3 regions of the Rhodopseudomonas sp. P1 genome follow, and region 2 is predicted to be linked to each of the others. Evidence: predicted binding sites of a transcription regulator. Region 2 holds the regulator's gene; each other region holds the start of a gene.
The links. The regulator LexA, encoded in region 2, represses DNA repair genes until DNA is damaged. The targets are predictions, from matches to a motif close to TGTTCNNNNTGTGTTCNG.
Positions count from the first base shown of each region.

Region 1: the regulator LexA is predicted to act here: its motif matches at 2,495-2,512, upstream of LRC39_RS05525 (PA0069 family radical SAM protein).
Region 3: the regulator LexA is predicted to act here: its motif matches at 2,314-2,331, upstream of recA (recombinase RecA).

Region 1 covers NZ_CP088006.1:1,177,399-1,185,203, forward strand. The annotation lists gene LRC39_RS05510 (CoA transferase) at 1-527, shown strand, start outside; gene LRC39_RS05515 (bifunctional helix-turn-helix transcriptional regulator/GNAT family N-acetyltransferase) at 687-1,628, opposite strand; gene LRC39_RS05520 (glycosyltransferase) at 1,786-2,352, opposite strand; gene LRC39_RS05525 (PA0069 family radical SAM protein) at 2,534-3,694, shown strand; gene LRC39_RS05530 (ribonuclease HII) at 3,790-4,686, shown strand; gene LRC39_RS05535 (glycosyltransferase family 39 protein) at 4,758-6,266, shown strand; gene LRC39_RS05540 (uracil-DNA glycosylase) at 6,326-7,153, opposite strand; gene LRC39_RS05545 (electron transfer flavoprotein-ubiquinone oxidoreductase) at 7,355-7,805, shown strand, end outside.
Region 2 covers NZ_CP088006.1:3,142,453-3,150,257, reverse strand. The annotation lists gene LRC39_RS14645 (glutamine--tRNA ligase/YqeY domain fusion protein) at 1-603, shown strand, start outside; gene LRC39_RS14640 (ComEC/Rec2 family competence protein) at 696-2,966, shown strand; gene lexA (transcriptional repressor LexA) at 3,026-3,736, opposite strand; gene LRC39_RS14630 (molybdopterin molybdotransferase MoeA) at 3,913-5,124, opposite strand; gene LRC39_RS14625 (hypothetical protein) at 5,323-5,652, shown strand; gene arr (NAD(+)--rifampin ADP-ribosyltransferase) at 5,704-6,117, opposite strand; gene LRC39_RS14615 (acyl-CoA thioesterase) at 6,263-6,751, opposite strand; gene LRC39_RS14610 (HAD family hydrolase) at 6,782-7,408, opposite strand; gene LRC39_RS14605 (OmpA/MotB family protein) at 7,669-7,805, shown strand, end outside.
Region 3 covers NZ_CP088006.1:4,267,993-4,275,797, reverse strand. The annotation lists partial or broken gene LRC39_RS19750 (hypothetical protein) at 245-629, opposite strand; gene LRC39_RS19745 (hypothetical protein) at 1,018-1,164, opposite strand; gene LRC39_RS19740 (hypothetical protein) at 1,458-1,646, shown strand; gene LRC39_RS19735 (hypothetical protein) at 1,664-1,921, opposite strand; gene recA (recombinase RecA) at 2,418-3,509, shown strand; gene gcvP (aminomethyl-transferring glycine dehydrogenase) at 3,924-6,830, opposite strand; gene gcvH (glycine cleavage system protein GcvH) at 7,013-7,378, opposite strand; gene gcvT (glycine cleavage system aminomethyltransferase GcvT) at 7,388-7,805, opposite strand, start outside.

The sequences.
Region 1 (7,805 bases), 2.0 Mb from region 2:
ACGCCACCGCGCAAGGGCGGATCGACGCGTTCTTTCTTTGCGGCGGCCAGATCGACGGTCAGGCCAACATCAATCTGGTTGGCACCGGCGACTATCCGGCAAGCCAAGTGCGTTGGCCGGGCTCGTTCGGATCGGCGTTCATGTACTATCTGGTGCCGCGGGTGATCCTGTTTCGCGAAGAGCATTCGCCGCGCGTCCTGGTCGACCAGGTCGACTTCGTCAGCGCGCCAGGCGCGAGCGAGCGGATCTATCGGAGCGGGGGACCGTACGCGCTGCTCACCGGGCTGGCCCTGTTTGGTTTCGATCAGCAGCGCAAGCGGTTCTGTCTGCGCAGCGTGCATCGCGGCAGCTCGGCGGAGGAAATCCGTGCCGCCACCGGCTTCGACTACGACGCGCCTGCGCAGGTGCCGTTCACGCCGGAGCCGGATGCTGAAACGCTGGTACTGTTGCGCGGCCGTGTCACCGACGAGCTCGCCGAGTGCTACCCGCAATTTGCCGAAACGCTGGTGGCGGATCGGGCGGCGTAGGTGCTTCTTGTGGCTGCGACGTCCGCGCGGCGCGCAGCCGGCGAATGATGATCTGGAGAGCGGTCACGAGCGCGGCACGCCGCAGCGCCCGCCCACGTTTGGTGTGGAAGGCGATCAGCTCGGCGGTGACACGCGGCGGCTCGGTGCGCCGCGGCGGCATTACAGGCTCAGCTCCCAGGTCTCACCAATCAGGTCCTGGCCGAAGCTGCGATGCGGCTCGGCCGCGACACGCTGGAAGCCCGCGTCCTGATAGATCCGCCGAGCCGCGGTCAGGATGCTCTGCGTCCACAGTGTGACCTTGCGATAGCCGCAGTGGCGCGCGAAGCCGATCGCTTCGTCGATCAGCTTGCGTCCGAGCTGATGCCCGCGCGCCTGTGGCGTTACCAGCAGCAGCCGCAGCTTGGCGACGTCGTCACTGTCCCGCACCAGGAACAGTGAGCCGGCTTGGGCGCCGTCGTACTCGGCGATCCAGCAACGCTCGCGGCCTGGATCGTGCGACGCCAGGAACTGTCCGGCGATCTCCGCCACCAGGGCTTCGAACGACGCATCGAAGCCGTATTCGGCCGCATAGAATGCGCCGTGGCTCTGCACCACCCAGCCGATATCGCCGGGGCGCGGACTGCGCAGAATCGGCGGCGGCGCGCTCCCTGCACCAAGTAAACCCTGAATCGTGGACATCGCCGCGGTTAGCCGCGCCCGCTCGGCCGGCGGCAGGCCCGACAGCATCGCGGTGACTTCGTTCTGTGAACTGCGTTCGAGCTTGGCGTAAGCGGCGCGGCCCTTGGCGGTCAGCGTCAACAGATGCTGGCGCCGGTCGGCCGGTGAGGGGGATCGCTTCAACAGGCCGTCGTCGGCAAACCCCTGGATGATCCTGCTCAGATAGCCGGGGTCGAGCTTCAGCTCGGAGCCGATCTCTTTGGCGGTCGGCGCGTCGCGATGTGCCAGCTCGTACAGAATCCGCGCTTCTGTGAGCGAGAACGGGCTGTCCATCAGCCGCTGCTCGAGCACGCCGAGCCGTGCCGTGTAGAACCGGTTGAAGGCCCGCACCAGCGCGACCGCGTCGCCTTGGCTCGATTGCTGCTGCGCGATGGCTGCTTCCATTCGTCGTCTCCGGTCGCGGCCCTGGGCGGTCTCCTGGCGAGATCGGTGGGGCCAGCGGAACCATCTCAGCCGGATTAATTGCCTCTGTCAACAAAATGATTGCCGGAGGCAACTATTAAGACGTGCTGTTTGATCGAAGGGCAGCTTCGAAGCGAGGTCAGGCGGCGAGGATGACGCGGCTGCGCAGCAGGGTGCGGGATGCGCGGCCGAGGTCGCGCGGCAACGTTGCTTCCGCGCCATGTCCCGCGTGCCCGCCGAGTCGAACATAATGGTCGCGCGCGATCACCAGCCCCTGGTCAGCGCTGGAGCTGGAGAAGCTGCGGATCAGCGACATCAGGCCTTCGCGCCACCCGCTCGGTGCGTAGGGCGATCTGGCGTAGCGGAAGATGCCGGCGCGCGCATGGCCGCTGGCGGAGACGCCTTCGATGAATTGGGTGGTCTCCTCGATCCAGCCCGGATCGAGCACCGCACCGGCATGGAGAAACATCAGCCAAGGCGAGCGGGCTTGCTTGGCTCCGGCCGCGAGCGCTTCGGCGCGATTGCCGTCGAAGGCGAGGTAGTTGCAGCCGGCCACATCGGCGACGCGGGCGATGGTGTCGCTGCCGCCGCGATCAACCAAGGTCACGTCGCTGACGACCCCGGCCGCAGCGCCTGGGACTAGCGACGCCAGCGTGGCGACGGCGGTCCGCTCGACGCCTTCGGTAGAAATGATCACACTCAACATGTCCGGCGGGTGACCCTACGACGACAGATGCGCGCCACGCTTAGCACCTCACTGCCGCGAAATCAGCCGCGAATTGCGCAATGCCCATCATCCGGGCAAACTCCGGCGCGTTGCTGGTGACAGACGGTGCGGGCCGAACGTTTGTTCTTGATTTGTTCTATCGACTCGCTATCTTGGACGCATGAGCAGAGCATCCAATGCCCTCAAGCGCCCGCCGGTCACGGCGCCCTCCGAGCCGGTGGGCGCGCCTTCCCCTTCCCCCGCCATCGAGGCGGCGGTCGACGAGCAGCGGCGCCGCGGTCGCGGCGCGCAGTCCAACGCCAGCGGCCGCTACGAGGCCGAGGCGCGAACCGCCTTCGACGACGGCTGGGAAAGCCTGGAGGACCTGCCGCCGTTCAAGACCACGGTGGCGCTGGATACCGCTCGCAAAGTCATCACCCGCAACGACTCGCCCGATATCGGCTTCGATCGCTCGATCAATCCGTATCGTGGCTGCGAACACGGCTGCGTGTACTGCTTCGCGCGGCCGACCCACGCCTATCTCGGGCTATCGCCGGGACTGGATTTCGAGTCCCGGCTGTTCGCCAAGCCCGATGCGCCTGCGTTACTCGAGCGTGAGCTGGCGGCGCCGGAATACGAGCCGCGGATGATCGCGATCGGCACCAACACCGATCCGTATCAGCCGATCGAGCGCGAACGGAAAATCATGCGCGGCATCCTCGAGGTGCTGGAGAAGACCGGCCACCCGGTCGGCATCGTCACCAAGTCCGCACTGGTGGTGCGCGACATCGACATCCTGGCGCGGATGGCCAAGCGGCAGCTCGCCAAGGTGGCGCTGTCCGTCACCTCGCTCGATCCGAAGCTCGCCCGCAGCATGGAGCCGCGCGCTTCGGCACCGGCGAAGCGACTTGAAGCGCTGAAGCTGCTCGCCGACGCCGGCATCCCTACCACTGTGATGGTGGCGCCGGTGATCCCGGCGCTCAACGACATGGAGATCGAGCGCATCCTCGATGCCGCCGCCCATGCCGGCGTCAAGGAGGCGAGCTACGTGCTGCTGCGGTTGCCGCTGGAAGTGCGCGATCTGTTCCGCGAATGGCTGATGGCGAACTATCCGGACCGTTATCGCCACGTCTTCACGCTGATCCGCGACATGCGCGGTGGCCGTGACTACGACTCGCAATGGGGCACCCGGATGAAGGGGACCGGCCCGATCGCCTGGATGATCGGCCGGAGGTTCGAGACCGCCTGCACGCGGCTCGGACTGAACAAGCGCCGCTCCAAGCTGACCCTCGATCATTTCGAGAAGCCGGAGAAGGCCGGGCAGCAACTCAGCCTGTTCTGAGGGCAGGGGCCCGGTTCCCGCTGGTCTCGCTGAATTGCGGGCATGATCCGGAGTTTACGGTTGCGCCGGCTGTGCCTCGCCCGCAGCATCGCGGCATGATTCGGGATACGAAACAGCCGATCAAGGTTCCGACCAAGCTCGCGAGCCGATCGGGCGGCAAGGCCGTCAGAGCGGATGGCGGGAAAGCGTCCACCACGAAGGTTCGGGCTTCGAAGACTGCTGCGTCCAAGGCCGTTTCTTCCAAGGCCGGCGCGAAGGAAGCCGCCGGCAGCAAGCCCGCCTCTACCAAGGCGCTGAAGGGCGTGATCGCGGTGGCGCCGCCGAGCTTCCGGCGCGAGCGCACGCTGATCAAGCGCGGCATCTGGCCGATCGCCGGCTGCGACGAAGCCGGCCGTGGTCCGCTGGCTGGTCCGGTGGTGGCGGCCGCGGTGGTGCTCGATCCCAAGCGCGTGCCCAAGGGGCTCGACGATTCCAAGCGGCTGACGGCAGAAAAGCGCGAGGCGCTGTTCGACGAGATCTGCGCCACCGCACAGGTTTCGGTGGTCTATGCCTCGCCGGAACGGATCAATCGCGACAACATTCTGCGCGCGTCGTTGTGGGCGCTGACCCGCGCGGTGCATGCGCTGCCCGAGATGCCGCGCCATGTGTTCGTCGACGGCCGCGACCGGCTGGCAACCAAATGCGACTGTGAAGCTGTGATCGGCGGCGACGGGCTGATCGCCTCGATCGCCGCGGCCTCGATCATCGCCAAGGTGTCACGCGACCGGCTGATGTGCCGTCTCGCCGAAGAATGCCCCGGCTATGGCTTCGAGCAGCACAAGGGCTACGGCGTGCCGGAGCATCTCGATGCGCTCGCCCGACTTGGTCCGACGGTGCATCACCGCCGCTTCTTCGCGCCGGTCGCCGCAGCCTGGCAGAAGATCGAAGGCGCTCGGCCGCCGCAGATCCGCGACCTGTTCGAGGCCGACGTCACGGTCGAAGCCATCGCGTGAGTGCGGCGGCGCCGGTTGCGCGTGCGGCCGCCGGGCTCTATCACGGTCAGACCGATTTTCGCTGGCCCCACATGCGCTTCGCCTCCCTGATCGTCGAACTGATCCGCGCACGGCCGCTGCTGGTGTTCTGGCTGGTGGTGTGCGCCCAGGCGCTGCTGTGGGTGCTGGTGCCGACGCTGTTCTACGTCAGCCCTCCCGGCGATGTGGCGGTGGTGCTGGCCTATGGCCGCGAGTACCAGGTCGGCACCGATCTTGGTCCGCCGCTGGCGTTCTGGCTCGCCGATGTCGCGTATCGGGCCGCCGGTAATCACATGATCGGCGTCTATGTGCTGGCGCAGCTCTGCTTCGTCGTCACGTTCTATGCTCTGTTCCAGCTCGCCCGCAGCGTAGTGGGGCCGCAATACGCGGTGGTCGCGGTGCTGCTGACCTCGACCGTCACCGCTTTTGCTGGCTCCGGCGTCGAGTTCGGCCCGCTGATCCTGGCGCGGCCGCTGTGGGCGCTGGTGCTGTGGCACGGCTGGCAGGTGATCGGCCAGCATCGCCGTGCGGCCTGGTTCGCGCTGTCGATCGAGATCGGCCTGCTGCTGCTGACCACCGTTGCGGCGCCGGCGCTGCTCCTGCTGCCGCTCGCCTTTGCGCTCGCCAATGCACGCTGCCGCCGGGCCCTGGTCTCGCTCGACACGGTGTTCGCGCTGCTGGTGATCGCCGTGCTGGCGCTGCCTTATGGCGTCTGGCTGCTGCGCGCCGATCAGTTTGCGCTGCCGGCGCTGCCAACCACGGCGGATCTTGGCGATCGCGCGCTGCTGGGATTGAAGCTGTTCGGCGGGCTGGTGATCTCGCTCGCCGGCATTGCGCTGCTCGCGGTGCTCAACATCGGCCGGTTCGCCCCCAAGCACCACGATGCGCCGATGATCGCGCGGCCGCCGGTCGATCCGCTGGCGCGGCAGTTCGTTTATGTGTTCGCGCTGGTGCCGCCGGTCGTCGCCAGCATCGCGGCCGCAGTGTTCGGTCTCGGCCATGTCGTCGGTGGCCCCGGCGTGGTGCTGCTGCTTGCCGGTCTCGCGGTGATGATGGTGATCGGCGACGTGCTGTATCTGCATCGCCAGCGGCTGTTGCGCTCGGCCTGGGCGGCGCTGATCGCCGCACCCGCCGTCGCGGTGATCTTCACCGTGGTGGTGCAGCCCTGGCTGACGCGCACCGAGGTGCCCACCTCGCTGCCATCCAAGCAGATGGCGCAGTTCTTCGCGGACAGTTTCGAACGCCGCACCGGCAAGCCGCTGCCTGCGGTCGCCGGCGATCCGCAGCTCGCCAGCCTGATCGCTCTGGCGCCGTCGCGCCCGCATCTTTTGCTCGATGCCACCCCGGCGCGGACGCCATGGATTACGCAAGGCGACTTCGAACGTAACGGCGGCGTGGTGGTGTGGCGTGCGGCCGATACGGCAGGCAAGCCGCCGGACGAGATCGCCCAGCGCTTCCCGGGCATCGTGCCGGAGCTGCCGCGTGGCTTCGACCGAATGATCTCCGGCCGTCAGCCGCTGCTGCGGATCGGCTGGGCGATCGTGCGGCCGAAAGCGCCGTAAGCCCGCCGCAGCTGCGCGGCGCCCGGCGCGGACGAGCCGACCTTCTTGCTTGATCTTGCTTAGTTAGACGCCGCGGCGAGCACGGTCGCGATCGCGCGCAGATCCTGCCAGGCGAGCCGCTTGTAGGTCGGCTGGCGCAGCAGATAGGCCGGATGCAGCGTCGGCAGGGCGCGGATGGTGCGGGTCCCGGTGTCGTAGTCGAACCATCGGCCGCGGGTTCGCATGATGCCGTCGCGGGTGCCGAGCAGCGCTTGGGTCGACGGGTTGCCGAGCGTCACCAGCAGGTCCGGGTTCACCAGCTCGATCTGCCGCCGGATGAACGGCAGGCAGATCTGGGTCTCCTGAGGCGTCGGCGTGCGGTTACCCGGCGGCCGCCACGGGATCACGTTGGCGATGTAGACGTTGCCGCGGTTCAGCCCGATCGCCGCGAGCATCAGGTCGAGCAGCTTGCCGGAGCGGCCGACGAACGGCAGCCCTTCGATGTCCTCGTCCCGGCCGGGCGCTTCGCCGACGAACATCACCTTGGCCTGCGGATTGCCGTCGGCGAATACCAGCTGCGTTGCGGTCGCGCGTAACGCACAGCCATCGAACCGCTGCATCAACTCGCGCAGCACGTCCAGGCTGGGTGCGGTCGCTGCGGCCTCGCGGGCCGAGATGATCGCAGCGTCCGGACTCGCAGGTGGCGCACCGAATGCCAGCGGCGGCGGCGGTGCATGTAAGGCTGGCTTGACGATCGCGCGAGGCTCGGGCGCCCGCTCGCGTGCAGCCGGCTCAGGCGCGTCGTCAAGCATCCGGTTGATCGGATCCTCTGCGAGCGCGCAATCCACCCCTGCGTCCACATAGAACGCGAGCAATTGACGCAGGCTCGGCACAGGATCGGGTGTCATGCGGCGTGGTTTACCGTGAATGCGGGAAACAGAACAGCCGATCTCGATGCATCATGTTCCGCAATGCGAAACTTATTTTCGCATCTATGATCTTGAAGCTGGAAAGATGAGCCAGCCGGTACATTTGGGTGGTTGTTCTTCTTCTAAAAATGCGAAAGAACACCCGAGGAAACGTCTCCGAGAGTCCTGCGAGAAAAAACGATGAGTGATGAAACGCTGCCGCCCCGCGAATCGATGGAATTCGACGTCGTGATCGTGGGAGCAGGCCCGTCGGGACTGTCCGCCGCCATTCGATTGAAGCAGATCAACCCCGAGTTGTCGGTGGTGGTCGTGGAGAAGGGCTCCGAAGTCGGGGCCCATATCCTGTCGGGCGCGGTGATCGACGTGTCGGCGCTGGATCGCCTGATGCCGAGCTGGCGCGAGGACGAGAGCTGCCCGCTGAAGACCCACGTCGAAGACGACCACTTCTACGTCATGACGGCGTCGAAAGCGCTCAAGGTGCCAAACATCATGGTGCCGCCGATGCTCGACAACCATAAGAATTTCATCGGCTCGCTCGGTGATCTGTGCCGCTGGCTCGGGCCGAAGGCCGAGGAACTCGGCGTCGAGATCTATCCCGGCTTCGCCGCCACCGAAGTGCTGTACGGCGACA
Region 2 (7,805 bases):
TACCCGGAAGGTCAGACCGAGGAGCTCGAGGCGATCAACCATCCTGATGATCCGAGCCTCGGCACCCGCAAGATCGCGTTCGGCCGCGAGATCTACATCGAGCAGGACGACTTCATGGAGAACCCGCCGAAGAAGTTCTTCCGGCTGTCTCCGGGCAATGAGGTGCGGCTGCGTTATGCTTACTTCATCAAGTGCCGTGAGGTGATCAAGAACGAGGCCGGCGAGATCGTCGAGCTGCGCTGCACCTATGATCCGGAAACCCGCGGCGGCAACGCGCCCGACGGACGCAAGGTCAAGGCGACGATGCACTGGCTGCCGGCGGCGCAGTCGGTGAAGGCCGAGATCCGGATCTACAATCAGCTGTTCGCCAATCCGGCGCCGAGCGCTGCGAGCTTTGCCGATGACCTCAATCCGCAGTCGCTCGAGGTGCTGACCGAGGCGCGGATCGAGCCGGAGACGGCGGCGAGCAACTCGACCGAGCCGCTGCAGTTCGAGCGTCAGGGTTACTTCGTCCGCGATCGTGACTCGACACCGGATAAGCCGGTGTTCAATCGCACCATCGGGTTGCGCGATACCTTCGCCAAGGAAGTCGCGAAGGGCTGAACTACCACCGATCTCGATTGCGCTCCGCCGGTGATTGCCGGCGGAGGCATTCTGCTCCACTGTTCCGCTCGCGGCGGACGGGGGCGGGTGCCGTGGAGCGGCGCGATCGGACCAGAGCACGGACATGGCCGACCGGGGCGCCGGCGGGCGCCGGTGCGTTGCTGCCGTCCGGTTTGTCGTGGGGACCGGCTTTTCTTGATCTTTTCCGCGACTGGGCGCGGGCCGAGGCGGGGCCGGGCCGGTTGCTGCCGTGGACGCCGGTGGCATTCGGCGCCGGTATTGCCTTGTACTTCGCCGCCGATCACGAGCCGGTTGCCTGGGTGGCGGCAGCGACCGCGGCAGTGTTCGGAATCGTGGCTATCCTGCTGCAGCGCAGCCAGGCCTTCGCACCGGTCCTGTTGCTGGCGGCCCTGGTGGCAGGCTTTGCGACCGCGTCGCTGAAAGCGGCGCGGATCGCGCATCCGGTGCTGGCCGCGCCGGTGTTCGCAGCGGAGCTGCGGGGCTTCGTCGAAATCCGCGAAGAGCGCGAGCGCACCGACCGCTTCGTTCTCCGCGTGACGCAGATGCAGGCGGCGCGGGCACCATCGCTGGAGCGGGTGCGGCTGTCGGTGAAGAAGGGAACGGCGCCTGCGGTCGGCAGCTTCGTGACGCTGAAGGCGCGGCTGCAGCCGCCGCTTCAGCCGCTGCGACCGGGCAGCTACGACTTCGCGCGCGATTTGTACTTCCAGGGCATCGCTGCGTCCGGCTTCGTGCTCGGTGCAATTACCACCGCCGAGCCGCCGCAGGATGGCGGCTGGCGCTTGCGCTACGCCGCGGTGATGCAGGGTCTGCGCGATGCGATCGACGCCCAAATCCGCGCGTCGCTGGGCGGCGATCCGCGCGCGATCGCCACCGCGCTGCTCACAGGTAAGCGAGACGCGATCTCGACCCCGGTGAACGATGCGATGTTCATCTCCGGTCTCGGTCACGTGCTGTCGATCTCCGGCTATCACATGGCGGTGGTGGCCGGCGTGGTGTTCTTCGCGCTCCGCGCCCTGCTGGCGCTGATCCCGCGGCTGACCGTGACGTTTCCGATCAAGAAGGTCGCGGCCGCGGTCGCGCTGATGGCGGCCGCGTTCTATCTGGCGCTGTCGGGCGCGGAAGTCGCGACCCAGCGCAGCTTTCTGATGACCGCGGTGGTGCTGATCGCCGTGATGGTCGACCGCCGCGCAATCACGTTCCGGACGCTGGCGCTGGCCGCACTGGTCGTGCTGCTGATCGCGCCGGAAGCGTTGGTGCATCCGAGCTTCCAGATGTCGTTCGCGGCCACACTCGGCCTGGTCGCGCTGGTACAGATCGGCATGCCGGCGCTGTTCGCGCAGGCCGATAGTTCGACTGCTGCGCGGGTGGCGCTGTGGGGCGGGCGGGAGATTGCGCTGCTTGCGCTGGCCTCGCTGGTCGCCGGCTTCGCGACGATGCCGTACGCGGCCTATCACTTCCACCGCATCACGCCCTATGGCGTGCTCAGCAATCTGGCGGCCATGCCGGTGGTGTCGGCGATCGTGATGCCGGCGGGGCTGCTCGGGCTCGCGGCGATGCCGTTCGGGCTCGATGCGCCGTTCTGGCGGATCATGGAACTCGGGATCGACTGGATGATCCTGGTCGCCCAATGGGTGGCGTCGCTGCCCGGCGCGGTCGGCCGCGTGACCGCGTTCGGTAGCGGCCCCTTGCTCGTCGCCTCGCTCGGTATCGTGATGCTCGGTCTGCTGCGCTCGCCGCTGCGCTGGGGCGGGGCGTTCGGCGTTGGCGTCGCCATCGCCTGGGCGGCGCTGACGCCGCAGCCGGAGGTACTGATTGCCGGCGACGGCAGGCAGGTCGCGGTGCGCGGCGCCGACGGCCGGCTGCACCTGATGCAAAGCGGCGCGGATACCTTTCGGCTGAAGGAGTGGCTCGCCGCCGATGCCGATTCCCGCGCCCCGGATGCAGCGTCGCTGCGCGCCGGCGTCTCCTGCGATCCGGACGGCTGTGTCACGCCGCTCGCCGACGGACGGCTGGTGGCACTGTCGCTCCGGCCCGACGGGCTCGCCGACGATTGCGCCCGTGCGGTGCTGATCGTCACCGCCGGCCAGCCGCCGCCGGATTGTGCCGCACGGGTGATCGGCCGGGACGAATTGCAGGCGAATGGCGCGCTGGCGCTGCGGCGGAGCGGAAATGATCCAGGGCTGTTCGTGGCGGAGGCCGCCCGACCTCGCGGCCAGAGCCGGCCCTGGGCTCCAGCGGCCGCGGCGGCGACGGACGCGGCTATCTCGACCGAACCTTCAAGCCGTCGCCGTGCGCCGATCGACGCCACGCCGGCGCCGCAGGACCAGGTGGGCGACGAGTAGGACGCAAAGGTCCGCACGCCGACGGCAGAGCGGGCGATCAGCTCTGCCCGCTGCGCGCCTCAATACTTGCGGTACAGCCCAATCAGCTTGCCCTGGATGCGGACGCGGTTCGGCGGCAGGATCCGTACCTCATAGGCGGCGTTGGCCGGCTCCAGCGCGATCGAGGCGCCGCGGCGGCGGAAGCGCTTCAGCGTGGCTTCCTCTTCGTCGATCAGCGCCACCACGATGTCGCCGGTGTCGGCGATGTCGTTCTTCTGGATCAGCGCCATGTCGCCATCGAGGATGCCGGCTTCGACCATCGAGTCGCCGCGCACTTCCAGCGCGTAGTGTTCGCCGCTGCCGAGCATGTCGGCCGGCACGCTGATAGTGTGGCTGCGGCTTTGCAAGGCTTCGATCGGCGTACCGGCCGCAATCCGGCCCATCACCGGCACCGCGACGCTGCCGCGATCGTGGTCATCCTCGGCCGGCGCCGGGCTCGGCGGCCGCACCTTGCCGAGATTGCCTTCGATCACGCTCGGGGTGAAACCGCGCCGGCTGTTGCCGGGCATCCCGCCGGTGTCGGGCAGCTTGATGACTTCGATCGCGCGGGCGCGGTTGGGCAGCCGCCGGATGAAGCCGCGCTCTTCCAGCGCAGTGATCAGGCGATGAATGCCGGACTTCGAACGGAGGTCGAGCGCATCCTTCATCTCGTCGAAGGACGGCGGCACGCCGGCCTCCTTCAGTCGCTCGTTGATGAATTTCAACAGCTCAAACTGCTTGCGGGTCAGCATCGGCAAATCCCCAGTCGGCGATGATGTGCCGGTTCGAGGTGCGTTTCGGTTCGGGCCACGAGCCCTTGTGAGAGCGTCATCGTCGCCGAATCTCGAAAACAAATCATGAACGGACACTATCTGTTCGGGGTGTGTTCCGCAACCTCTTAATCGAAATCTAGGATTTTCACGGGTCGCTATAGCGGGAGCTTAAGGATGACGCAGGGTGAACCGGCCGGTGCCGCCGGCGCGAAAGCCGGGCGCACGATCAGCGCTTCCGCGGTCGCCAGCCGTGCCAGCAGCGACGAATCCTGGCTGTCGACCGGAGTGGCGATCTGCCGTCCGGTTTGGTCGCGTGACAGCGTGGCGCGCAGATAGTCTTCGCGCTGATCGTTGCCGGGAAGGTCCGCGCCGAGCAGCGCCGGCTCGCGGACATGCCTTGGCTTGCTCATGCCGCACAGCGCGCGGATCAGCGGCACCATGAACAGCACCGCGCAGACGTAGGACGACACCGGATTGCCGGGCAGGCCGATCACCCGCATCGGGCCGAGATGACCGTGCATCATCGGCTTGCCCGGGCGCATCGCGATCTTCCAGAACGCGATCGTGGTGCCTTCGGCTTCCAGCGCGCCCTTGACCAGATCATGGTCGCCGGCCGATGCGCCGCCGGTGGTGACGAGCAGATCGACGCCGAAATCGCGCGCCTGCCGGATCGCGGCCTGGGTCGCTTCCAGCGTGTCGGCGGCGATGCCGAGGTCGATCACGTCGGCGCCCTCGGCGTGCGCCAGCGCACGTAGCGCGTAGCCGTTGGAATAGACGATCTGGCCGGGGGCGGGTGTCGTGCCCGGCATCACCAGCTCATCGCCGGTGGCGAGCATCGCCAGCCGCGGGCGGCGATGCACCGGCAGCGCCGCGTGGTTCATGCCGGCCGCAAGCGCGAGGTCGCGGTCGCTGAGCCGGTGGCCCTGGCGCAGCAGAACCTGGCTCTCCTTGAAATCGATTCCGGCCGGGCGGATGTGACGGCCGGATTTGACCGCTTCGTTGACGGTGACGCGGTCGCCGTCGCGCACGGTGTCTTCCTGGATCACCACGGCGTCCGAACCGTCCGGCACCACGCCGCCGGTGAAGATGCGCAGCGCCTCGCCTGGGCCGATGCCGATCGTCGAGGGGCGGCCGGCCGCGATCTCCCCGATCACCCGGAGCGTTGCAGGTGTCGCCGCCACGTCCGCAGCGCGCACCGCGTAGCCGTCCATTGCCGACATCGCCTGGGGCGGCTGGGTCCGCAGCGCTGCGAGATCGCGCGCCAGCACGCGGCGGTGAGCGTCCTCGATCGCGACCAGCTCGGTGTCGAGCCCGTGCGCACCAGCCAGTACCGCGGCCAGCGCGTCGTCGACCGGCATCAGAGCCATCGGGCTTCTCCCTCGCAGGCGAGTTGAAATCGAACCGTCACGATCCGGCTTTAGGTGGCGCGCGGCGCCCGCGCAAGATGCGCTCGGAGTCTACGGCGAGCGCGGCGTCCCGCCGCGTCGGCCTAAATCATTATTGTCGAACCGTCGTCTTCGCCTGTACGACCGGTTCCAGGCATCGAGCGGACGTGGAGCGCGCAGATGGAAGATTTCCCGAAATGGTTCCTGCGGATCATGGTCGTGGTCGGCATCATCGCGTTCGGCTCGGTGTATTGGATGCGCCACGACTGGAGCAAAGGCTGGGCGCCGTCGTTTAACGCCGGCGACTACGGCCCGCCGTCCGCATCCGCGCCTGAGCCTGCAGCGGCCCCTGCAGCCGCGCCGGCCGCAGCTTCGAGCGAAGCCGCGCGGCCTGCGGCAGCGCCGAGCGCGCAGCCGAGCCGTGCGTCCACGCCGTGCCAGCCGATCGGCCGCACCGCGAAGGGCGAGCTGGTGTACTCGATGGATTGCCGGGCGCTGCCGGCGCAGTAACGGACGGTCGCGGCGTTGCGCGCGAGCGCACGCCGCCGTGCTTCTGAAGCGCTAATCGATGATCTCGGCGCCTTCGGCGCTGAGGCGGGCGAGACCGTCCTTCATCTGCTGCACGCGCTCCGGCGGGTGGCCCTGCCATTTGGTCACTTCGGCGACGATGCGCAGCGGATGTTTCGAGCGATAGGACAGCGTCGGGTTGCCGGGAAACTTCTTGTCGGTGAGATTGGGGTCGTCTTCGAACGGGCCGGTCGGCTCGACCACATAGATCCGCTGCGGCGCATCGCCGGCGGCGAGCTCGGCGCCCCAGATCGCAGCGTCCAGCGTGCCGGAGAAATACACCCAGGACAGCGGCGCTACGGTGGTGAAGTTGGACTGGTAGCCGACCACGATCAGCTCGCCGGGACCGAGATCGGCCCGGGTCCCATGGAAGAACTGACGCACGAACATGCTGGCCGCTGCGGACATGAGGGGCGCGCTCCGGTGTGACTGAACCGACGACAACGACGTCGGTGCGCGTCGGGTTCATCAGCCTCGAGGCTGATACCGACCGCGCCGTAATTTCCTTCGCCCCGGCTCACGACGAAGTCGGGCCGGGCGGAAGAGACTTGTCCTAAGTCGTTGCCGGCGCTGGGCCGCCGTCGTCGGCCTTGATCATCACCGGCAGATAGATGCTGGCGAATTCCGGCGGCAGGCGGCGCGGGCGGCCGCTGCTCAGTTCGATGCACACCAGCTGCCAGCGCCCGCGCATGATGGTGGCGCCGTCGCGCAGGCGGATCAGCTGGAAGCGGCGTTCCATCACCAGCTTGCCGTCGCTGCCATAGATCCAGGTTCCGAGCAGCAGCTCGTCGCCCAAATGGCTCGGCAGCAGGTAGTCGTATTCGCCGCGCCGGATCGCCATCGCCCGATCGATCCGCTGCCAGTCGGCAAGCGACAGCCCGAGCGCTTCTGAATGCGCCCAGCCGACGCTGTCGCACCAGCGCACATAGACGGAGTTGTTGGTGTGGTTGAGGCCGTCGATATCGGCCGGCGCGGGCGTCACCGGCAGGGTGAACGGGGCGGGATGATCCCAGGCAAGATCGGCAGAAGCGTCGGTCATCATCACGTCTCGTCGGTCGGTCGTCTCGCGCGCTTACAGCCCGAGCTGATCGAGCGTGCGGGCGACGTCGTCGCTGGAATACACCTGGACGGCGTGCAGCCCGCGCTCGCGCGCGGCTTCGATGTTTTCCGCCAGATCGTCGAAGAACACAATGCGCTGCGGCGCAACCCCGATCGCCTTGACGACGTAATCGTAGGTCTCGCCGTGCGGTTTGCGCATGCCGATCTGCGACGACAGAAACAGTTCGCGGAAGTGCACCAGCAGCTCGGCGTAGTGCTCGGAGAAATGCGCGATATGCGCATCGTTGGTGTTGGACAGCGCGTACAGCGGAAGCTGCTCGGCGGCACGGTCGAGCAGCGGCGCGATGCCCGGCATTTCGCCGATGAAGATCGCGTTCCAGCCTTCGCGCAATTGCTCGTCGGTCAGCGTCAGCCCGAGCGCGCTGCGCACGGCGGCGAAGAACTGCGCATCGGTGACGTGGCCTGTCTCATAGCGATGAAAGGTGTCGTCCTGCGCCAGCTTGGCCATCAGCGCATGCGGATCGCTGCCGAGCTCGACGGCCCACGCCTTCAAGGTGCGGCGCAGATCGTAGTCGATCACCACGCGGCCGAGATCGAACAGCAGCGCATCGGCGGCGCCGGGGGCGAGGGCGGTGGTCATGCTGAGAACCTTGTCGATGAGGAGCTGCGAGTCGTGAGGTGGCGACACAGACGCATTTTGGTTAAAGAATGTTATAGACTGACGAAACCGTTTGGTAATCCGCAGCCGCTACAAGAAATGCCGCTGCGAAGCGCATCTTGCTGCAATCACCTTGCACCGTATGCGGGGTCGCGGCGCCGGGTATTGACCAGCGGCGATCCGCTCATGCGCTTCGGACTTCCCATCTTGCTGCCGTCGTCGACCGCATCGGATCAAAGCCGATGAAGGGTGGTGGTGGACGCCTGTCCTCGGGCAACAACAAGAAGAAGCCCGAGGAAGCTCACGCCACCCACGGCTGGTTCGTCACCTTTGCCGACCTGATGGGCCTTCTGGTCAGCTTCTTCGTCATGCTGGTGTC
Region 3 (7,805 bases), 1.1 Mb from region 2:
CCGCCTTTAGTTCTAGGAGAACGACTTGCCGGGTGCGGCCGTCCATGCGCTTGATCTAGATCAATTAGCGTATGATTTTACCGTTAAATTGCGACTGAATCGCATGCAAGCTTAATCCGGTTAATACTGCCGGTAATCGATGCGGGCGTTCACAACCGAATCGTCAAGCCGCTGATCCTGAACGCAAAAGGCCGCCGGCGTCGGACACCGGCGGCCTGTGCTGGTTTGCTCAACCCTCGCGCGATTACTTGCGGGCGCAGCTCACCTCGATGCGCACCGAGCTGGCGCCGCAGCGCGCGGTCATGATGCCGTTCTCGATCGTGATGTTGTCGCTGAACCGTGCCGAGCCGTTGCCGACGCACAGCGCCGAGACCAGCGCCTCGTCGGCACCGCAGGCGGTCGGGCAGCCGTTGGCCGGGCAGCTGGTCGAGGTCAGGGTGCGGACGCTGGAGATCGAGGCGCCGTCCTTGCCGGCAGGGCCGGCCGGTCACCGGGCCGGCAGGGCCTTGCGGACCGGCTTCGCCTTGCGGTCCGCGCGAGCCTTCGCCGCAGCCCGCCAGGGCGATCGCCGCGCCCGTCAGCGCAATCAGCGTGCCGATCCGAAATCTGTCCATGGCCTGCCGGCGCATTCCTGTCTCCTTGTCGGTAAGAGCCGGTGCCGAAGCTGCACGCGGCGGTGACGAGCCTGATTGATGCAAGGCGGCGCTGTCCTGCGCACCCGCGGCGCGAAGCCTAGAGCATGTCGGGTTCCGAATGAAACGGAACCTGCGCGGCACTCGCAATGATCAGAGGAGCGACGATAGGGAGGGTCGACGTGTCTGGCGCTGCGACGGGACGAGCGCGGTCACTGACCCACAAAAAACATCCCCGCAAAAAACAAGGAGCCCCGAACGAGGCCGTGTTCGGGGCTCCGGTCACGGTCGAAACTCCCCACCTCTAGAAAGCTCGGCAATGACGGCGGCAGGCTAGCGGCGGCCGCTCGGCGTTGCCTATGCGTAAAATCAAATACCGTTGGCGTTACGAACCGCCATGCCCCTGGTGGGCATGATGCTGGGTGAGCTGCGCGATCAATTGCTTCAGCACCCGGCGGCGGTCTTCGTCGGTCGTCTCCGACAGCAGTCGGCGATACAATTTCAGGTTTTCGTCGCGGAGAAATTTGTCCAAGACGCTCTCCTGTTCGTTTGCTCCCATAGGACGCGGCGGCCATCGCAGCGCGCGCGCCCGTCGGTCACGTCTCCTGTCGAAGCGGATGGCCCCCTCAGGCTAGTACGAGCGAAAATGCCTGTCGATCCGAAATGCTGTCCGCCAGTTCCAGGGGGAGCGGCCAGTGCTGTCAGGAAAACCCTGATCTGCCGATACCGCCGCTGCGGCCGATTGCCCTCAGCCGAAGGAATGGATGGTGGAGCGGGGCGGCTGCGGTAAAGCTGGCGCGCGGTCATTGCACGGGACGATGGAAGATGAGTTTTTGGTACGTGGTCGACGCCGTCGCGGTCGGAATCATCCTGCCCTGGATCGTCGCGACCTATCGGCTGCTCGAAGCCTTCAAGCGCGGCACCGGCGCGGGCCTGACCAAATGGGCGATCTACGCCGCGGTCTGCGTGTCGGCGATGCTGTTGGTGATGTGGGGCATCCAGAACCTGCGCTGAGCCTTCCGGCGCAGCGTTCACAGCCGCTCAGTGCCGCCGCCATACACCGCCGCCGCGGCGCCGCCATTGCGGATCCGCCGTGCCTCGGTCATCGCCCGCTGCACGCCGAGATCGGCGGAGTCGCTGGAGAAGGTGATCAGCCGGTTGCAGTTCGGGCACTGGGTCTGAAACCCTTCCCGCATGTTCTTGATCTTCTCCCGGAACGGCACGCGGCAGCGGCCGCACAGCACCCGCACTTTGTCCGGGATCTTGGGAGTGGCAAGAAGGCTATCCATCCTTTCAGTTGTGGCGAAGCCGGGTTGAGAAAGGGTGAAGGCGCGGCACGGGACGGCGGTTCGTACGGCGGGACGCGAGCTGATTTGAGTAGGAAGCTCGACCAGGCTGCAAGCGCGAGCTAATCGCCTTGGTGATGCTCTCGGTCGGCAGGAACGGCTTAGCGACTTGCTGCTTAGCAGGCGGCCGTCCCGACCTGGTTAGTTTCGCAACTCCATAGCTTGGAGTTTCTGTTCGATGCCTTTGCGGCCGCCGGCTCGGCTCTGTTGGCTAATCGGCCCTGAGTCGCCTCCCACCGCACGTCGTCAGGACTGGGCGGATGCATTCCAGCCCGAGCGGCCGCCCGAATTCCGAAATTGTGCTGCTGGCCGTCGGGAAGGCTCCAGACTTCAACAAGAACATATTGCGAACGGAGAACAAATGGGGTACGTTGATTTTGCCGGCTGAGCCCGGCGCCTGTTTGTCCAGTTGGCGAATCCGTCCATAAGGAGCACGTTGATGGCTGCCCCCACCGCATTGCGTATCGTCGAAGGTTCTTCCATGGACAAATCCAAGGCGCTCTCCGCCGCGCTGTCCCAGATCGAACGTCAGTTCGGTAAGGGCTCGGTGATGAAGCTCGGCAAGAACGACCGCGCGATGGAAATCGAGACGATTTCCTCCGGGTCGCTCGGGCTCGACATCGCGCTCGGTGTCGGCGGTCTGCCAAAGGGTCGGATCGTCGAAATCTACGGACCGGAATCGTCGGGCAAGACCACGCTGGCGCTGCATTGCGTCGCCGAAGCCCAGAAGAAGGGCGGCATCTGCGCCTTCATCGACGCCGAACACGCGCTCGACCCGGTCTATGCCCGCAAGCTCGGCGTCAATGTCGACGACCTGCTGATCTCGCAGCCCGACCATGGCGAGCAGGCGCTGGAAATCGCCGACACGCTGGTGCGGTCCGGCGCGATCGACGTGCTGATCGTCGACTCGGTGGCGGCGCTGGTGCCGCGCGCCGAACTCGAAGGCGAAATGGGCGACGCGCTGCCCGGCCTGCAGGCCCGCCTGATGAGCCAGGCGCTGCGCAAGCTGACCGCGTCGATCAACAAGTCCAACACCATGGTGATCTTCATCAACCAGATCCGGATGAAGATCGGCGTGATGTATGGCTCGCCGGAAACCACCACCGGCGGCAACGCGCTGAAATTCTACGCCTCGGTCCGCCTCGACATCCGCCGCATCGGCGCGATCAAGGAGCGCGACGAGGTGATCGGCAACCAGACCCGCGTCAAAGTGGTGAAGAACAAGCTGGCGCCGCCGTTCAAGCAGGTCGAATTCGACATCATGTACGGCGAGGGCGTCTCCAAGATGGGCGAGATCCTCGACCTCGGCGTCAAGGCCGGCATCGTCGAGAAGTCCGGCGCCTGGTTCTCCTATGACAGCCAGCGGCTCGGCCAGGGACGCGAGAACGCCAAGTCGTTCCTGCGCTCCAACCCGGACATGACCGCCAAGATCGAAGCGGCGATCCGCCAGAACTCCGGCCTGATCGCCGAACAAATCCTCGCCGGCTCGCCCGAGCGCGACGCCGACGGCGAAGAGCCGATCGAGGAGTGAGATACGCTCGCGGCCGGCTGATGCCTGTCGCATGATTTCAGATCGGCGAGCGGTATGCCGGCCTGGAGCCTATCTTTCTTGAAGCCAACGTTTTTTAAGACGGCGAGTGTTGCGGCCCCCTGTTGCCGGGGATCCCGCGGCGCTCGCCGCATTCGTTTTGAGACGGCTCGATTGCTGATCAGGAGTGAACAGGCTGTGGCGAAGCGCTCTTCAAACAGACATCATGCGCGGGTTTGACCCGCCTGCGCGGCCGTAGCCGCCCCGGCGTGGCGAAGGCCCGCGCCTTCATCGCGCGGAGTGCGCTCAACCGAGGCAATTGCGAAGAGGATGGGTCGCCGGGTCGAGCCCGGCGATGACGTTGTTCTTCGTGGCCGAGGCTGCCGGCCTCTCCATGCGGCGAGCCACCGGCGGCAGCTACTCCGCGGCCCGCGCGTAGTCAGCCGCCAGCGCGTAGTCTTCGACCGGCGGGCACGAGCAGATCAGGTTGCGGTCGCCGTAGACGTTGTCGACGCGGCCGACCGGGCTCCAGTATTTGTCGGTGCGCGAGTTCGGCGCCGGGAAGCAGCCTTCGGTCCGCGGATAGGGCCGGGTCCATTCGGCGCTGGTGACATCGTGCGCGGTATGCGGCGCGTGGCGCAGCGGCGACTGTTCGATCTTGTAGCGGCCGTCCTCGACCTGCGCGATCTCGCGGCGGATCGCGATCATGGCGTCGCAGAACCGGTCGATCTCGGCCTTCGATTCCGACTCGGTCGGCTCGATCATCAGCGTGCCCGGCACCGGGAAGCTCATGGTCGGGGCGTGGAAGCCGTAGTCGATCAGCCGCTTGGCGATGTCGTCGACGGTGACGCCGGTGGTGGTCTTCAGCGCACGCGGATCGACGATGCACTCGTGCGCGACCCGGCCGCGGGCGTTGCGATACAACACCGGGAAATGCGGCTGCAGCCTTGCTGCGATGTAGTTGGCATTGAGGATCGCGATCTCGGTGGCCCGCTTCAGGCCGGCCGCCCCCATCATCAGGATGTAGATGTAGGAGATCGTCAGGATCGACGCGGAGCCCCACGGCGCCGCCGACACCGTACCGCCGCCATGCAGGCCGCCGTTCAGCGGTTCGCCCTCGGCCGGATGGCCCGGCAGGAACGGCGCCAGATGCGCGCGCACGCCGATCGGGCCCATGCCCGGACCGCCGCCGCCATGCGGGATGCAGAAGGTCTTGTGCAGATTGAGATGGCTGACGTCGGCGCCGTAATCGCCGGGGCGGGCGAGGCCGACCTGCGCGTTGAGATTGGCGCCGTCCAGATAAACCTGACCGCCATGGGTGTGGACGATGTCGCAGATGTCGCGGATATGCTCTTCGAACACGCCGTGGGTCGACGGATAGGTGATCATCACTGCCGCGAGGTTGGCCGAATGCGCCTCGGCCTTGGCGCGCAGATCGTCGACATCAACGTCGCCATGGGCGTCGCAGCCGACCACCACCACGTCCATGCCGGCCATCGCGGCGGAGGCCGGGTTGGTGCCGTGCGCCGACGACGGGATCAGGCAGACTTTGCGGTGCGGCTCGCCGCGCGACAGATGATAGCCGCGGATCGCCAGCAGGCCGGCATATTCGCCCTGCGCGCCGGAATTCGGCTGCAGCGACACCGCATCATAGCCGGTGATCTCGGCGAGCCAGGTTTCCAGCCTGGCGAACAGCACGTGATAGCCGGCGGCCTGCGCCTTCGGCACGAACGGATGCAGGCTGCCGAATTCAGGCCAGGTCAGCGGCATCATTTCGGTGGTGGCGTTCAGCTTCATGGTGCAGGAGCCGAGCGGAATCATCGCGCGGTCGAGCGCCAGATCGCGGTCGGACAGCTTGCGCATGTAGCGCAGCAGTTCGGTTTCCGAACGATAGTCCTGGAACGCCGGCTGGGTTAGGTAATCGCTGGTCCGCTTCAGCGCCGCCGGAAGCGCGGTGCCGATCGCGTCGCCTGCGTCGCGTTCCACAGTCGCGTAGTCGAGCGATCCACCGAAGGCGCGCCACAACGCTTCGACGATCGCCGGGGTGGTGGTCTCGTCGAGCGAGATGCCGAGCGAAGACGCATTGATCCGCAGGTTGATCTTCTCGGCTTCCGCGCGCGCCACGATGGCGTCGCGGCGATCGCCGACTTCGATCGTCAGCGTGTCGAAGTAGGTGCCGTGGGTCGGCGTCAGGCCGAGCTGCTGCAGTCCGGCAGCCAGCACGGCCGTGCGCCGGTGGACGCGGCGCGCAATCGCGGCAAGGCCATCGGGGCCGTGATACACCGCGTACATCGCATTGATTACCGCCAGCAGCACCTGCGCGGTGCAGATGTTGGAGGTCGCCTTTTCGCGGCGGATGTGCTGCTCGCGGGTCTGCAGCGCCAACCGATAGGCCGGCTGGCCATGGCTGTCGATCGACAGCCCGACGATGCGGCCGGGCAGGCTGCGCTTCAGGCTGTCGCGCACCGCCATAAAGGCGGCGTGCGGTCCGCCATATCCCATCGGCACGCCGAAGCGCTGCGCCGAGCCGATCGCGATGTCGGCGCCGAGTTCACCCGGCGGGGTGATCAGCGTCAGCGCAAGCAGGTCAGCGGAGACCACGGCCAGCGCGCCCTTCTTGCGTAGCGCCGCGATCACCGTGCGCGGATCGCTCAAATGCCCCGACGATCCGGGATATTGCAGCAACGCGCCGAACACGTCGGCGCCTTCCAGCTCGGTCTCCGGATTGCCGACGATGATGCGCCAGCCGAGCGGCTCGGCGCGGGTGCGTAGCACCGCGATGGTCTGTGGATGGGTATCGGCATCGACGAAGAATGCCTTGGCGTTCTTGGCCGCGGCGCGCTCAGCCAGCGCCATCGCTTCCGCTGCCGCGGTGCCTTCGTCGAGCAGCGACGCGTTGGCGACGTCGAGCCCGGTGAGGTCGCAGATCATGGTCTGGAAGTTGAACAGCGCTTCCAGCCGGCCCTGGCTGATCTCGGGCTGATACGGCGTATAGGCCGTGTACCAAGCCGGATTTTCCAGAATATTGCGCTGGATCACGGTCGGCAGGATCGTGCCGTAATAGCCTTGGCCGATCAGCGAGGTGAAGACTTGGTTCTGCGCGGCGAGTTCGCTCATATGCGCCAGCGCTTCACTCTCGGTCAGCGGCGCGCCGAGCTTCAGCGGCTCGCGATGCCGGATCGCATAAGGCAGCGTCTCGGCGACGAGCTGCTCCAGGCTGCCGGCGCCGGCGGTCGCCAGCATCGCCGCGATGTCCTGCGGCGAGGGCCCGATATGCCGACGCACGAAGTCGTTGGCGGCGTCGATCGGTCGGCGATGCGGCATGCTCTGGTCCTCGTCAAATGCAACGGCCCGCAAAGGCAGGTTGCTCGGAAATCTCAGGCGTCTAAATCTCAGCGTCGTCGTTGCGAAGAGCGAAGCGACGAAGCAATCCAGAGACACAGTGCGCTGGAATTGGATTGCTTCGCTTCGCTCGCAATGACGAATTCAGGCGAACGGACGGTCCGTCAGGCCGTGTGGGCCTTGTAGGCCGCTTCGTCCATCAGGCCGTCGAGCTCGCTCTTGTCGGCGATCTTCAGTTTGAAGAACCACGCAGCGCCGCCAGCGTCGGAATTCACCAGGCCGGGCTCGGTGCCGAGCGTCTCGTTGACTTCGAGTACTTCGCCGGTGATCGGCGCGTAGACGTCGGAGGCCGCCTTCACCGACTCGACCACCGCGGCGGCTTCAGCCTTCTTCACGGCGCGGCCGACTTTCGGCAGCTCGACAAACACCACGTCGCCGAGCTGTTCCTGGGCGTAGTCGGTGATGCCGATCGTGGCGACGTCGCCCTCGATCTTCAGCCATTCATGATCGGGGGTGTAGAGCGTGGTCATGACAAGTCCTCAGCGCTTGTAGGTATTCGGAACGAACGGCATGGCCGCGACGCGCAGCGGCAGACGCTGGCCGCGCACTTCGGCGAAAATGACGGTGTCGCGCACAGCCAGCGCGGCCGGCAGATAGCCCATTGCCACCGGCGCATTCAGGCTCGGCCCGAAGCCGCCGGAGGTGACGGTGCCGACCGCCTCGGTCGAATCGGCGCTGGCGAACAGCGGTGCATTCTCGCGCACTGGGGCGCGGCCCTCGGGTCGCAATCCAACGCGCAGCCGCGCGGTGCCGCCATCGAGCTGGCTGAGAATCGCCGAGGCGCCGGGGAAGCCGCCAGAACGGGCGCCGCCGCTGCGGCGGCTCTTCTGGATCGACCAGCTCAGCGCGGCTTCGACCGGCGTGGTCGTGGTGTCGATGTCGTGGCCGTACAGGCAG